Regions from separate parts of the Clostridium sp. genome, predicted to be linked through region 1. Evidence: riboswitches for the same ligand, from Rfam matches in the RefSeq annotation. Region 1 holds a riboswitch; the other holds the start of a gene.

The links. A riboswitch is a leader RNA that binds a small molecule or an ion and turns the genes downstream of it on or off. The one in region 1 is predicted to bind S-adenosylmethionine.
Region 2: linked by a shared signal. The riboswitch ahead of LKE46_RS12875 (ABC transporter permease) and the one ahead of LKE46_RS05460 (nitrogenase component 1) in region 1 are both predicted to bind S-adenosylmethionine.

Annotation. Positions count from the first base shown of each region.
Region 1 is NZ_JAKVOI010000001.1:1,088,184-1,094,238, reverse strand. Features, by position in the region: gene LKE46_RS05475 (O-acetylhomoserine aminocarboxypropyltransferase/cysteine synthase family protein) at 1-805, opposite strand, end outside; gene LKE46_RS05470 (NifB/NifX family molybdenum-iron cluster-binding protein) at 832-1,188, opposite strand; gene LKE46_RS05465 (nitrogenase component 1) at 1,304-2,632, opposite strand; gene LKE46_RS05460 (nitrogenase component 1) at 2,634-4,100, opposite strand; SAM riboswitch class I at 4,290-4,394, opposite strand; gene LKE46_RS05455 (response regulator transcription factor) at 4,433-5,149, opposite strand; gene LKE46_RS05450 (hypothetical protein) at 5,176-5,919, opposite strand; gene LKE46_RS05445 (sulfite exporter TauE/SafE family protein) at 5,988-6,055, opposite strand, start outside.
Region 2 is NZ_JAKVOI010000001.1:2,633,459-2,639,513, forward strand. Features, by position in the region: gene LKE46_RS12860 (threonine synthase) at 1-439, opposite strand, end outside; gene LKE46_RS12865 (threonine synthase) at 468-1,658, opposite strand; gene LKE46_RS12870 (ABC transporter ATP-binding protein) at 1,690-2,481, opposite strand; gene LKE46_RS12875 (ABC transporter permease) at 2,510-3,298, opposite strand; SAM riboswitch class I at 3,397-3,511, opposite strand; gene LKE46_RS12880 (LysR family transcriptional regulator) at 3,913-4,773, shown strand; gene LKE46_RS12885 (aspartyl-phosphate phosphatase Spo0E family protein) at 4,870-5,043, opposite strand; gene LKE46_RS12890 (MarR family winged helix-turn-helix transcriptional regulator) at 5,251-5,739, shown strand; gene smpB (SsrA-binding protein SmpB) at 5,785-6,055, opposite strand, start outside.

The DNA of each region.
Region 1 (6,055 bases):
AGTGCAGCCTTACCCTTGCTGTAAAAGGTGCATCAGGAAAAACTTCAAGCAAATTTTTATTTTCCACTTTATAATCAGGTTCTGTAAAATGCGGAAATTTTCCACTGCTCCAATCGAATTTATTATTTTCCACAATCAAACCTCCAAGTGTAGATCCATGTCCTGCCAGGGATTTGGTAGATGAATAAACAACTATATCAGCTCCAAACTCAAATGGTTTTAAAAGATAAGATGTTGCAAAAGTATTGTCGACAATAAGTGGAATATTTTCTTCATGAGCTATATTTGCTATAGTTTCTATATCTATGACATTTATCAATGGATTGCCTATTGATTCTATGAATATGCATTTGGTATTCTCTGTTATTGCATTTTTAAAAGATTCCGTATCATAGGGATTCTCTATCCATTTTACTTTAACACCAAATTTTGGCAGTGTATGCTCCAGTAAATTATATGAACCTGCATATATTGAATACACTGCAATTATTTCTCCCCCGCCTTCTGCTGCATTCAATAGAGAATAAGCTACTGCAGCCATTCCCGACGAAACAGCAATAGCAGCCGTTCCTCCCTCAAGTGCTGTTATTCTCTTTTCAAGTATATTAAGAGTAGGATTTCCGCTCCTTGTATAAAAAAATCCATTCTCCTCTCGTGATTTCAATCTCTGGAGCCTATCCGTATCACCAATATTAAAAGATGCGGTTTGATAGATTGGAACTGTACATGCATAATTATGTTCTTCAGGTTTGTATCCAGCTCTAAGCTGAAGTGTTTCAAATTCATAATCTTTTTCTTCAGACATATCAAACTCTCCTTGATTTTATATTTTTAATTGCAATATCTATCTATCTTGTCTACTTTATAATAGTATTCCACAAGTTTTTTCAGGGCATAATCTATAGGTCCCTCTACGTCAAAAGCATGTATACCGTTTTTCCCTAAAAACTTGATTGCCCCCTGACCTATCTGGCTGACGACGACAATTCTGCATCCTGAAAGTGCTTTTATAATATATAAAAATTTATCATGATCAGAGTTGAAATTTTCCGGCACATTTTCCAATTTGCGAAGCTCCACAAATTTGTAGTCAGCATCGTTCACTTCATATATATAGAACTGATTGGCCTGTCCAAAATGCTGGTCTATTATTTCTCCATTACTACTCGCAACTGCAATTTTATACATGATATCAAATCCTTCCTTTTAAATAATTCCATAATAAAAAGATCAAATTTGCCTGTAAGAGAACTGTGTTCTCACAACAAGAAATTTGACCTCTAGTTTTCTAGTCAATCAATTATTATTTATAAGTCTCCAAAATATTGCCATATATATCCTCAATCAATCTCAGTCCACCGCTGTATCCAAGATAACCGCCATTCAATACAAGCCTGTGCATGACAGGTATTGATATATTTATTCTGAATGCCTTCAATTCTTCAGCTATATCCCTGTCCCAGGAGCTTCCAAGTATTAATGGAATGTGTGTTCCCAAATCATATCTTCTGAGTCTTTCATTTATTTTTTCTCCATCCATTTCAAAGAATATTTTAAAATCCCTTGTATCTGAAATTTTTTTAAATTCATCCCTTATATAATCCTGATATTTAATTGGAGTATCATCTGTAATATACTGCTCTCCGGGAACAATGCCAAGTTCATTCAACAGAAACTGGCTTATTCCCAAAGCATAGAATGAATCCGTTATATTAAAGAATCTATCCGGTATGCTGTATCTGAATTCCAGAAAAAAGTCGGCGGATCTTTCCAGGTAATAATAAAAAATATCTTCCTCGGTTTTTATTACCTTTTCTACACTTTCTTTGTCAAGTCCTGCAAAATCAGCAACCGACCTTAGAAAACTGCTTGTTTCCCTTGCCCCTATAGGAGGGATGGCATAGTGCAGATACGGTGTCCCATATTTTGCCTTCAAAAGCTCCGCAGTTTCAACTCCGACCCAGGGAGAAAGCACTATATTGAATTCTGCATCCGGTATTGTTTTCCATTCATCCACTCCACCTGATTCAGGTCCGAAAAGTATATTTACTTCCAGCCCTATTTTTTCAAGCAGATGTTTTATGCTGCCAAGGTTTCCCCCCCAAAAAGTATCCTGAAAAGGTATTGATGAAAACACATTTACAAGTCCCTTTCTAACTTCAGGCTTTTTATCCCCGACAAATTGATCTATTATTGCCTTCAATACTACTTCATGTCCCTTAAAATTACTTCCCTTGAAGCCGCCTGTTTCAGCAAAAACTATCGGTATGCCCTTTTTTTTATATTCATCCACCAACGAGCCTACATCATCTCCGACTATATCGGATGTGCAGCCTGTCAGTACTACAAACAGATCTCCTTTTAATACTTTTAATGTTCCGTCAATGACTTCACGCAGCCTCTTTATTCCACCAAATACAACTTCTCTCTCCGTTGCGTTTGTACATGGAATTACTCCGCCGCCTGAATATCCTGTACCCTGATATCCGGAATCCGTACTGAGTCCCCTAAATAACTTCACACCACATCCAGGTCCTGAATGAAGTATGGGCATTGCCCCTTTTATTGCAATTACAGACTGCTGGGCTCCGAGGGTACAATAATGTCTTGGTTCCTGAACTATTTTAGGCATGCTATTTTCCCTCCTTCAGAAAAGTATCCGGCCTCTGTTTGAACCACCAGTCAGTATACGGAAATTTTGCATGGGCTGCAATATTTTTTACAAATTCAGGAGTTTCAAGTACATCCAGAACCTTCTTACCGTAATTTATCAATCCCTGATATCCAAGTCCAAACTGCTCATCCCCCATTAAAAAGGTTGGTATTCCAAGCTTGGCTCCCCAAATTGACATTCCGCCATGTCGTGCAACAAATATATCAGGCTTCAATCTATTAAGCGAATTAACCAGTTCATATGCCTGCTTGTCACATACACTGAAATTCTCTATATCACCGTAGGTATTTATTGCATGATCAAGGCTCTTAGCTGCTTCCGCCCCGTTATCATAGCATGGATCATGGTGAAATATGGATGCTCCCACAATTTTCATTCCAAGGTCTTCAAGAAGAGCCATCAAACTGTGACCATGTGCCGCACCAGCTGTAATGTAAGCCCTTTTACCCTTTAACCTGCTCCTCAGCTTTTCAAGTTCAGGATATATTTTTTCCTTTTCAGATTTTATCAATTCCTCTACCTCGGCTTCTTTTCCTGTAATTCTCCCAAGTTCTCTAAACCATTCATCCGTTCCCTTTATTCCGTAAGCAGGAGGTGCCTTTACCTCCTGTACTCCATATTCCTGCTCAAGTGCTGCTGCAAGATACGTTCCAAGTGTAGGACATATTTGAACTGTAGCTGCAGCCTCTGACATTTTTTGAAGCTGCTCTATAGTTGAGAAAGGAACTATATAATTTGGCCTCAATCCTATTTTTCCAAACAAATCTGTAAAAATATCACTTCCCCAGAAGTTAATTACATTTATTAGATCTTTTTGCTTTTTAACAGGAGGTTTGACTATTTTTCTTATTATTCCATGATATGCAGCATCAAAGCCTGTTGTCCACATCTTTGACTTGAACCCTTCGCAGGGAATATACACTACAGGTATTTTGAATTTTTTTTCTGCATCTTCAGCTATTGTTTCTATATCATCTCCTATAATACCAGATGCACAGGACGCAGTTATAAAAATTGCCTTGGGATTGAATCTGTTAAAAGCTTCTTCTATTGTAGTCTTTAATTTTTCTCCCCCTCCATAAATAGTGTCCTTTTCTTCAAGATTTGTACTCAGCAGTCTGGCATTTCTAAGTTTGAAATTTCTTTTTCTCTGGCCTACTCTGTTTGTAAAATTAAAATCCGAAAAGTCTGCCGAGCATCCAAGCGGAGCATGGTTTATAACAACTGCATCCTGTATCATTACAAGCTGGCAAAGTGCGTTTCCCGAGCTGCATCCGAGGCATTGACTGAAAGAATGTTTTCTGTCACAAAGCCTTTTCCCCTTTGACATTTCGCATAGTTGGGATGCATTTCCAAAAAAGCCCGTAATTGATCCAAGTCTTGTTTCTCTTATTTTAATTTCCGGTGATTTTATATTTATGCTCAAAATTGTATCCTCCCTTTTATATTTATCAATAATTACTAAAATCCAATTGACAAAAAAGACTAGGTAAAACACTACGAATATACATCGCCGGCTTTACTTAGTCTCCAGTATATCTGGTCAACCAATTAACTGTAAATAAAAAACAAAACCTTCCCCTGCAAAAGATACGGGAAGGTTATTTCTTCCATTATCTTATCTTCCAGGTATATTTCATCCTGCAGGAATTGGCACCTTGAATAAAATCCAGGTTGCCGGGCATCAAAGGGCCTGTCCCTCCGCCTCTCTTGATAAGCTATATACTTCTATTAGTATATTCAATATTATTGAATATGTCAATATCTTTTTTCTACAATTCCACCAAATTTATAACCTATTCCTCTTACAGTCAAAATGTATACAGGGTTTCTGGAATTATCTTCAATTTTTTGTCTCAAGTTCTTTATATGTGAATCAATAGCCCTGTTATATCCGTCAAAATTTTTTCCCAGTACAATGGATATCAATTCTTCTCTTGTAAAAATTTTTTCAGGATGTCCTGCCATAACTGTAAGTATATTGTACTCAACAGGGGTAAGATTGACTATACTGCCTGATTTTTTAACTTCATAGCTTGAGTTGTTTATTGTCAACCTGCCGTTATCTATGGAAATTATGTAATCCATAATATCTTTATCATCCACTGTTCTTCTTAGAAGTGATTTCACTCTTGCCACAAGCTGTTTTGGACTGAAAGGTTTTATTACATAGTCATCTGCTCCTATGTCAAATCCATTGAGTATATCAGATTCTGAAGTTTTGGCTGTAAGCATTATGATAGGCACCTTGGACTTCTTTCTTAAAATACTGCATAGTTTTTCTCCACAAATATCCGGAAGCATAAGATCCAGAATCATGAGATCAGGATTTACTTTGTCAAACATATCCATAACGGTATTTCCATCGTATGCAGAATATACAGAATATCCATCTCTCTGAAGATATGATTTTACAACTTCCACAATTTTTATCTCGTCATCTACTACAAGTATTCTTCTTTTCTGTTCTTTCATAACCAAGACTCCATTCAAATCCTATTTTAATTTATGGATTCAACAGTTATTACAGGGAACTTTTTGCCATCAGCATCCGGCCCCGGATTAGTACCGGTGTTTCCTTTTAATACTCCCTTTACCGTAACTTGAACCGGATATTTGCCCTTACCTTCCTTTACATGTTTCTGGACAATATTCCATGCAGTCAACTGCGATCCACTACCATTAAAAGTCCATTTTCCGTCTTTACCACTTTTATTGTCTGAAGCAATATTACCGTCAAAATAGTAAAATACCCAGCTGCCATTTTGCTGAAAGGTTATTCCCAGTCCGGACAGAGCCATCAATCTCATATATACCATATTTGCAGTATCTTCTTTAAGTCCAGCTGCAAAATCATCTTCTGAAGTAATATATCCGGTAATACTAACAGACCTGGCTGTAGATTTACTACTATTGTTATCTGAAATATCAGAAGTTTTTTCCTCCGGCTGTGAATTTACAGTATTGGATTGAGATTTTTTATTAAGTTCAACTTTGCCTTCTTTATCCAGTTCTGATTTTGCTGAAGATTTTGTTCTATCCACGGCTACAGTTTTTTCCTGAGTTTTCTCTGCATTATGATTTGAATGTTGTGACTGCAGCATTTGTTTGCTGTTCATAGAACTTTTATCCTTATTTCCAGCTTCAGTTTTAGACGAATTTGCCTCTATAATCCATACACTTCCAGCTATAATTAAGCATATTGCTGCAATTATTCCAACTACAATTTGATTTTTCCTCTTCATAAATATCTGCTGTTACAATATTATAGCACAATATTATAACAGTTTTCACCTTCCTTCTTAATTTAAATTTAATTTTTAGTCTTGTCCTGATTCAACTTGTCAATGCTGTCTACAACTGTAATTTTGCTCTTTATCA
Region 2 (6,055 bases), 1.5 Mb from region 1:
TTGCTGAATATGCCGACCAGGCACCTCCTGCATTTCCAGCTGTTGGCATAGCTATAGTTTTTATTCCAAGTTCTTTTGCCTTTGAAACACCTACAGCAGCTCCCCTTGCCTTAAAAGTACCCGTAGGATTCAATCCTTCATCTTTTATATAGAGATTTTCAATGCCTATTTTCCTCCCTAGTTTTCCAGCCTTAATTACAGGTGTATCACCTTCACCCAGTGTAACTATATTTTCCTCGTTCTTTACAGGCAATAGTTCCTTGAATCTAAACAGTCCCCTTCTTCTGGATTTGAATACATTCCTATCTATATTTTCCTTTATTTTGGAAAGATCATATCTTACAAGTAACGGACCACCGCAGTGACATAAATTATGCGGCTCATCTGTTGAATACCTTTCACCGCATTTTGAACACTCAAGATAACTAACATAACTCATAAATCATTTCTCCTTTATTTGAATATTTTTAAATAGTTTCAATCAACGGAAGCTTCTCATCAATCAAATCAGGATATTTTAAACCACTTCCGGTATTCAAAAGTACAATTTTCCATTCGGGTTTTAAAAATCCGTCTTCAAACAATTTTTTTACTGCTGCAACTAATGCACCTCCTTCAGGGCATACAAGCAGTCCCTCGGTCTTTGCAAGCAAATCAAGTGAATCAAGAATTTCTGAGTCTTTTACTTCAACTGCAGTACCACCGCTTTTTCTGATTGCATCTAAAACCATAAAATCTCCCAGAGCTTTTGGAACTCGTATTCCTCTCGCTATAGTATTTTGATTTTTGCATAATTCTGAAATTTCTTTATTCTCTTTAAATGCTTTTACAATGGGAGCACACCCTTCTGCCTGAACGGCAATAATTTTTGGAACTTTGCCATTTATCCATCCAAGTTCCCTGAGCTCCTGAAAAGCCTTCCATATTCCAATTATTCCTACACCTCCTCCCGTTGGATAGAGTATGGCATCCGGAAATTCCCAGTCGAAGTACTCGGCAATTTCCAGTCCCATAGTCTTTTTTCCCTCTATTCTATAGGGTTCCTTTAGAGTGACCGCCTCAAACCATCCATATTTTTTTATAGCTTTATTTATTATCTTATCTGCATCAGATATAAGACCTTTTACAAGATAAGTTTTTGACCCATATACAAAAGCCTGCTTCTTAGCCAGAACTGCAGCATCATCAGACATGACAACCACGAGTTTGATTCCTGCTCTGGCCGAATACGCTGACCAAGCACTTCCTGCGTTTCCAGAAGTGGACATGGCTATGGTTTTTATTCCAAGTTCTTTTGCTTTTGAAACACCTACAGCAGCACCTCTTGCCTTAAAAGTGCCCGTAGGATTCAATCCTTCATCTTTTATATAGAGATTTTCAGCACCAATTTTTTTTCCCAGCTTTTTAATCTTGATTACAGGTGTATCGCCTTCACCCATTGTAACCATATTTTTTCCCTCTTTTATGGGTAGAAGTTCTCTAAATCTAAAAATACCTTTTCTTCTTGTTTTAAAAACATCTTTATTTATATTTTTCCTTATTTTATCAAGATCATATTGTGCAAGCAGCGGCCCATTGCACCGACATAAGTTCTGCGGTTGATCAGCCGAATATATCTTCCCGCATTTTGAACATTCCAGATACTTTAAATAAGTCATGGGAACAATCTCCTCCATCCAAAATCTTATATTATATGTTATATGAAAATGGATTTTCCACTTTTGTAAAGAACTCATCATATATTTGACTTTTAATACGTGTAAAATCATAGCTGCTTCTGTCTCTGGGCCTAGGTAAACCAACAGGTATAATCTTCTTGACTCTGCCGGGTCTACTGGACAATACAACCACCCTGTCTCCAAGATAAACTGCTTCATCTATATCATGGGTTACAAGTATCATGGTAGTATTTTCCTTCTTCCATATTTTAAGAATTTCCTGCTGCATATTAATGCGTGTCATAGCATCCAGTGCACCAAAAGGCTCATCCAGCAGCAACAGTTTTGGTTTGTTTATAAGTGACCTGGCAATACTTATTCTCTGTTTCATCCCTCCTGATAGCTGGGAAGGATAGGACTTCGCAAAATTAGTTAATTCAACCAGGTCCAACTGTTCATAAACCAGCTTTCTCTTTTCTTCTTTGGACATCTTCTTGCTTATTCCGAATTCTATATTTTTTTCTACTGTAAGCCATGGGAAAAGTCTGGATTCCTGAAACACCATTCCTCTGTCTATTCCAGGACCATCGACAGCCTTACCATAGGAAAGTATATTACCTACATAATCTCTATCCAGACCGACTATTATTCTAAGCAGAGTACTTTTCCCGCATCCACTTGATCCAACAATACTTAAAAACTCTCCCTGTTTAACTGATAAATTTATATTGTTTAAAACATTGAGATCACCACCTTCTTTTTTAAAAGTTTTATTCAAATTTTCTATTTCAATAGCACCTGGTTTCTCCTGTACCACGGACATGATTTCTCAACTCCCTAATTAATCAATCTTAGCTACCTGAATCCCATCTTACAACTAAAATTTGCAGCTTCTTTATTATATAATCTATCAAGAATCCAATTACACCTATTGAAGCAACCCCTACCAGCATTATATCCGGTTGTGATAATTCTCTTGCATAGGATATTGAATATCCTATACCTGAAGTTGCTGCAATTATCTCTGCTGTAATTACACTCATCCATGCACTTCCAATTCCAATGCGCAGGCCTGTAAAAATAGATGGCAGTGCTGATGGAAAAACTATTTTTTCAAGTGTCTCAAGCTTACTTTTTTCTAATATTTCAGAAACTTCCAAATACTTTTTGTCTGCTCCCTTTATTCCATAAATAGTATTTATAAGTATCGGCCAAAAACTTCCGATTACTATTACCGTTATTTTAGAAGCTTCACCTATTCCCATCCATAGTATAAGAACGGGAACCCATGCCACAATAGGAATTGGTCTTAAAAACCCTATAAGCAGGTCAACAGCATTTTCTGCTATTCTGAACAATCCAATGAATATACCACATATTATTCCTAAAGATGCACCTATACAATAGCCTTTTATAACTCTCAGTATACTTATAGACAAATTTCTCGCCAGATCTCCACTTTTAACCATATCTATAAATGCCAGAAATATGGTATGAGGAGACGGTAGTACGGACTGTTTAATAAGTCCTCTATCACTTAAAATTTGCCACAGTATAATAAGTATTATCGGAACTATAAGTGCAATACCTATTCTACCAATAAATTTAATTTTTTTACTAAAGCCGGACTTTACGTTCATCTTTACACACCTCATATTTTGACTTAATTAAGAAAGCTGTTTTTCAAATAAGAAAAACAGCTTGAATTCAATCTAAAACATTTCAAAATCAACTATTTTTCTTATCTCTCAGAATAGTAAATACTCTGCAGGAATTAACACCATTGCATTCTAATGAAAAATGCTGGTTGTCGGGCTTCATAGGGCCAGTCCCTCTGCCTCTCGTGATAAGAGAATATACAGTTTTCAACATATAATTATATATTCCACTTTGTCAATAATCCACTATTAAATTTTCTATAAATTATGCAAATACAAAAAATCCTGTTCTCTTAATGCAGAGGCAGAATTTATCCGCGGTCCCACTCTGTTTACTGTAAATAGATTCTCATACAGCAACTCTATAATTAATGCTCAAGAATGCACTTCAGTTAATTCCGTTCAGGACTTCTCACAGCTTACAAAAATCCCTCTCTTCGAACTTTTCTCAACCTACTCTTCTCCATCATTGCAAATATTTCTTTTATATTTCTTCAACTTTGTGTATTATTATATCAAAGAAAATAATATATTACAAATACCAAAAACATATCTAATTTATAGCTATAAGATATAAATTATGAAGGGTGATTATCATGGATATAAGACAACTCAAGTACTTTCTTACAATAGTAGAAAAGGGAAGTATAACTAAAGCTGCACGACAACTTCACATAGCACAGCCTCCATTAAGTCAGCAGCTCAAACTGCTGGAAAAAGAGCTTGGAATTAAATTGATAGAAAGAAATACAAGAAAGCTGCAAATAACTGATGCGGGAAGGATACTTCAATACCGTTCCAAACAAATTCTTGAACTGACTAAAAATACAAAAAAAGAACTTGAAAATTTAAAGGACGGATTTAAGGGTATACTATCTATAGGTACAGTAGCATCTTCCGGTACTACAATACTGCTGAAAAAATTAAATGATTTTCATGAAAAGTATCCCCACATAAACTTTACTATAAGAGAAAGCAGCACCTCTGAAATTCTCAAACTCCTCAATACAGGAATTATAGAAGTTGGTATAGTATTTACTCCTTTTAATTCTGAAAAGTTTGAATCATTGCTGCTTCCAAGTGAATCAATGGTTGCAGTTGTAAAACAGGGTTCCTATTTTGACAGTCTCAAAAATAAAATCAGTTTAGACGGTTTAATAAACAAGCCGTTGATAGTAGACCACAAATTTAAAGATATGCTAATTTCATCCTGTCATCAAATTGGTTTCGAACCTAGAATACTATGTGAAAATGAAGATGCAAGGTCGGTTTTACTATGGGCTGCTACTGGTATTGGTATAGGTGTGGTTCCAAAATCTGCTTCAGAGCTGATTCCCCGACTAAGTTTAAAATATATTGAAATAAACGAATTATCCCTCAAAACTCGTCCTGCAGTAGTATGGGTTAGAAATAGGTATTTATCCGATATAGCCAAAGACTTTATAAATACATTTTGAATATCTTTAAATATGCTATATTCACAAGTTATCAACATATTATCAACATATATTGTGGATAAGTTTATAAAGAGGAGGTACCTACCTCCCCTTTTTCTACTTGTCTACTTTGTTTTTGATTATCCTGCTATATTCATTTAGCAATGAATCCAACATCTTACTTGCTGCAATTACTTCCGGATTTAATAAATTGTTTTTCTGTTTGACTAAATCATTCAGATGTTTTCTCAATTCCTGCATTTCCAACAGAATATCTTTTATATTAGACATGTTTCTTCCCTCCTTCCCTAATAATTACTATAAAGGAAGAAACATTCTAAAAAATATTAATTTTGTATAAAACAAGATATCTGGGATTCAATAAAATGGACAATTCCAAAAAAGTTTAATTATTTTACTGATAATTTTTCAATTTGTATTGTAATTTTAACGGTAATTGTAGTAGCATTATTATAATAACATTTTTACTATAGGAAGGTGAGTACAATATCACTAATAGAAAATCAGCCTCCATGCCCAGATGATAAACTGTTTTCAATACAGGCGGACAAAATAATAAATATATTCAAAAACATACAGCGATCTTTAACTACAAAGTTCAAAAAAAGTGCAAATAAATATGGCTTTACAGTGCCGCAGCTTTCGGTTATATTTCATTTGTACAAAATGCCTTATGTAACCTTGAATGAATTAAGCGAATGCATGATGCTTACTAAAAGTACTGTTTCAGGCATAATAGACAGGCTTGAAAAGCAGGGCATAGTAATCAGGGAAATCCCTGAAGACAATCGCAGAATTGTCAGGCTTTCTCTTTCCAACGATTTCAAAGAAAAACATGATATTTCCTCTATGAAAAAGGAATTCATTTCCGATTGTATTCTTGACATTATAAAAGATATGGGACCCGTGGAAACAGACAATTTCATTTCTTCATTGGAACACTTTAATTCACTTATAAAAAAATAGCAGCAGTGAACCAGAATTTAAAACTGGTTCACTACTGCTTGTATTTCATCTGTATCTTTCTTTAAGCTGCCTGTCTATATCTCTCTTAGCAGCTTTTTCCATAAGCACATTTCTCTTGTCATAGTCTTTTTTACCCTTTCCAACTGCCAGGTTTACCTTTACCATTCCATGTTTAAGGTACAGTGCAAGCGGCACTAAAGTATATCCTCTCTGTGCCGTATATCCCAGTAATTTACTTATCTCGGATTTATGCAGAAGCAGTTTTCTTGTTCTGAGCGGATCTTTATTATATATATTCCCCTTTTCATAAGGACTT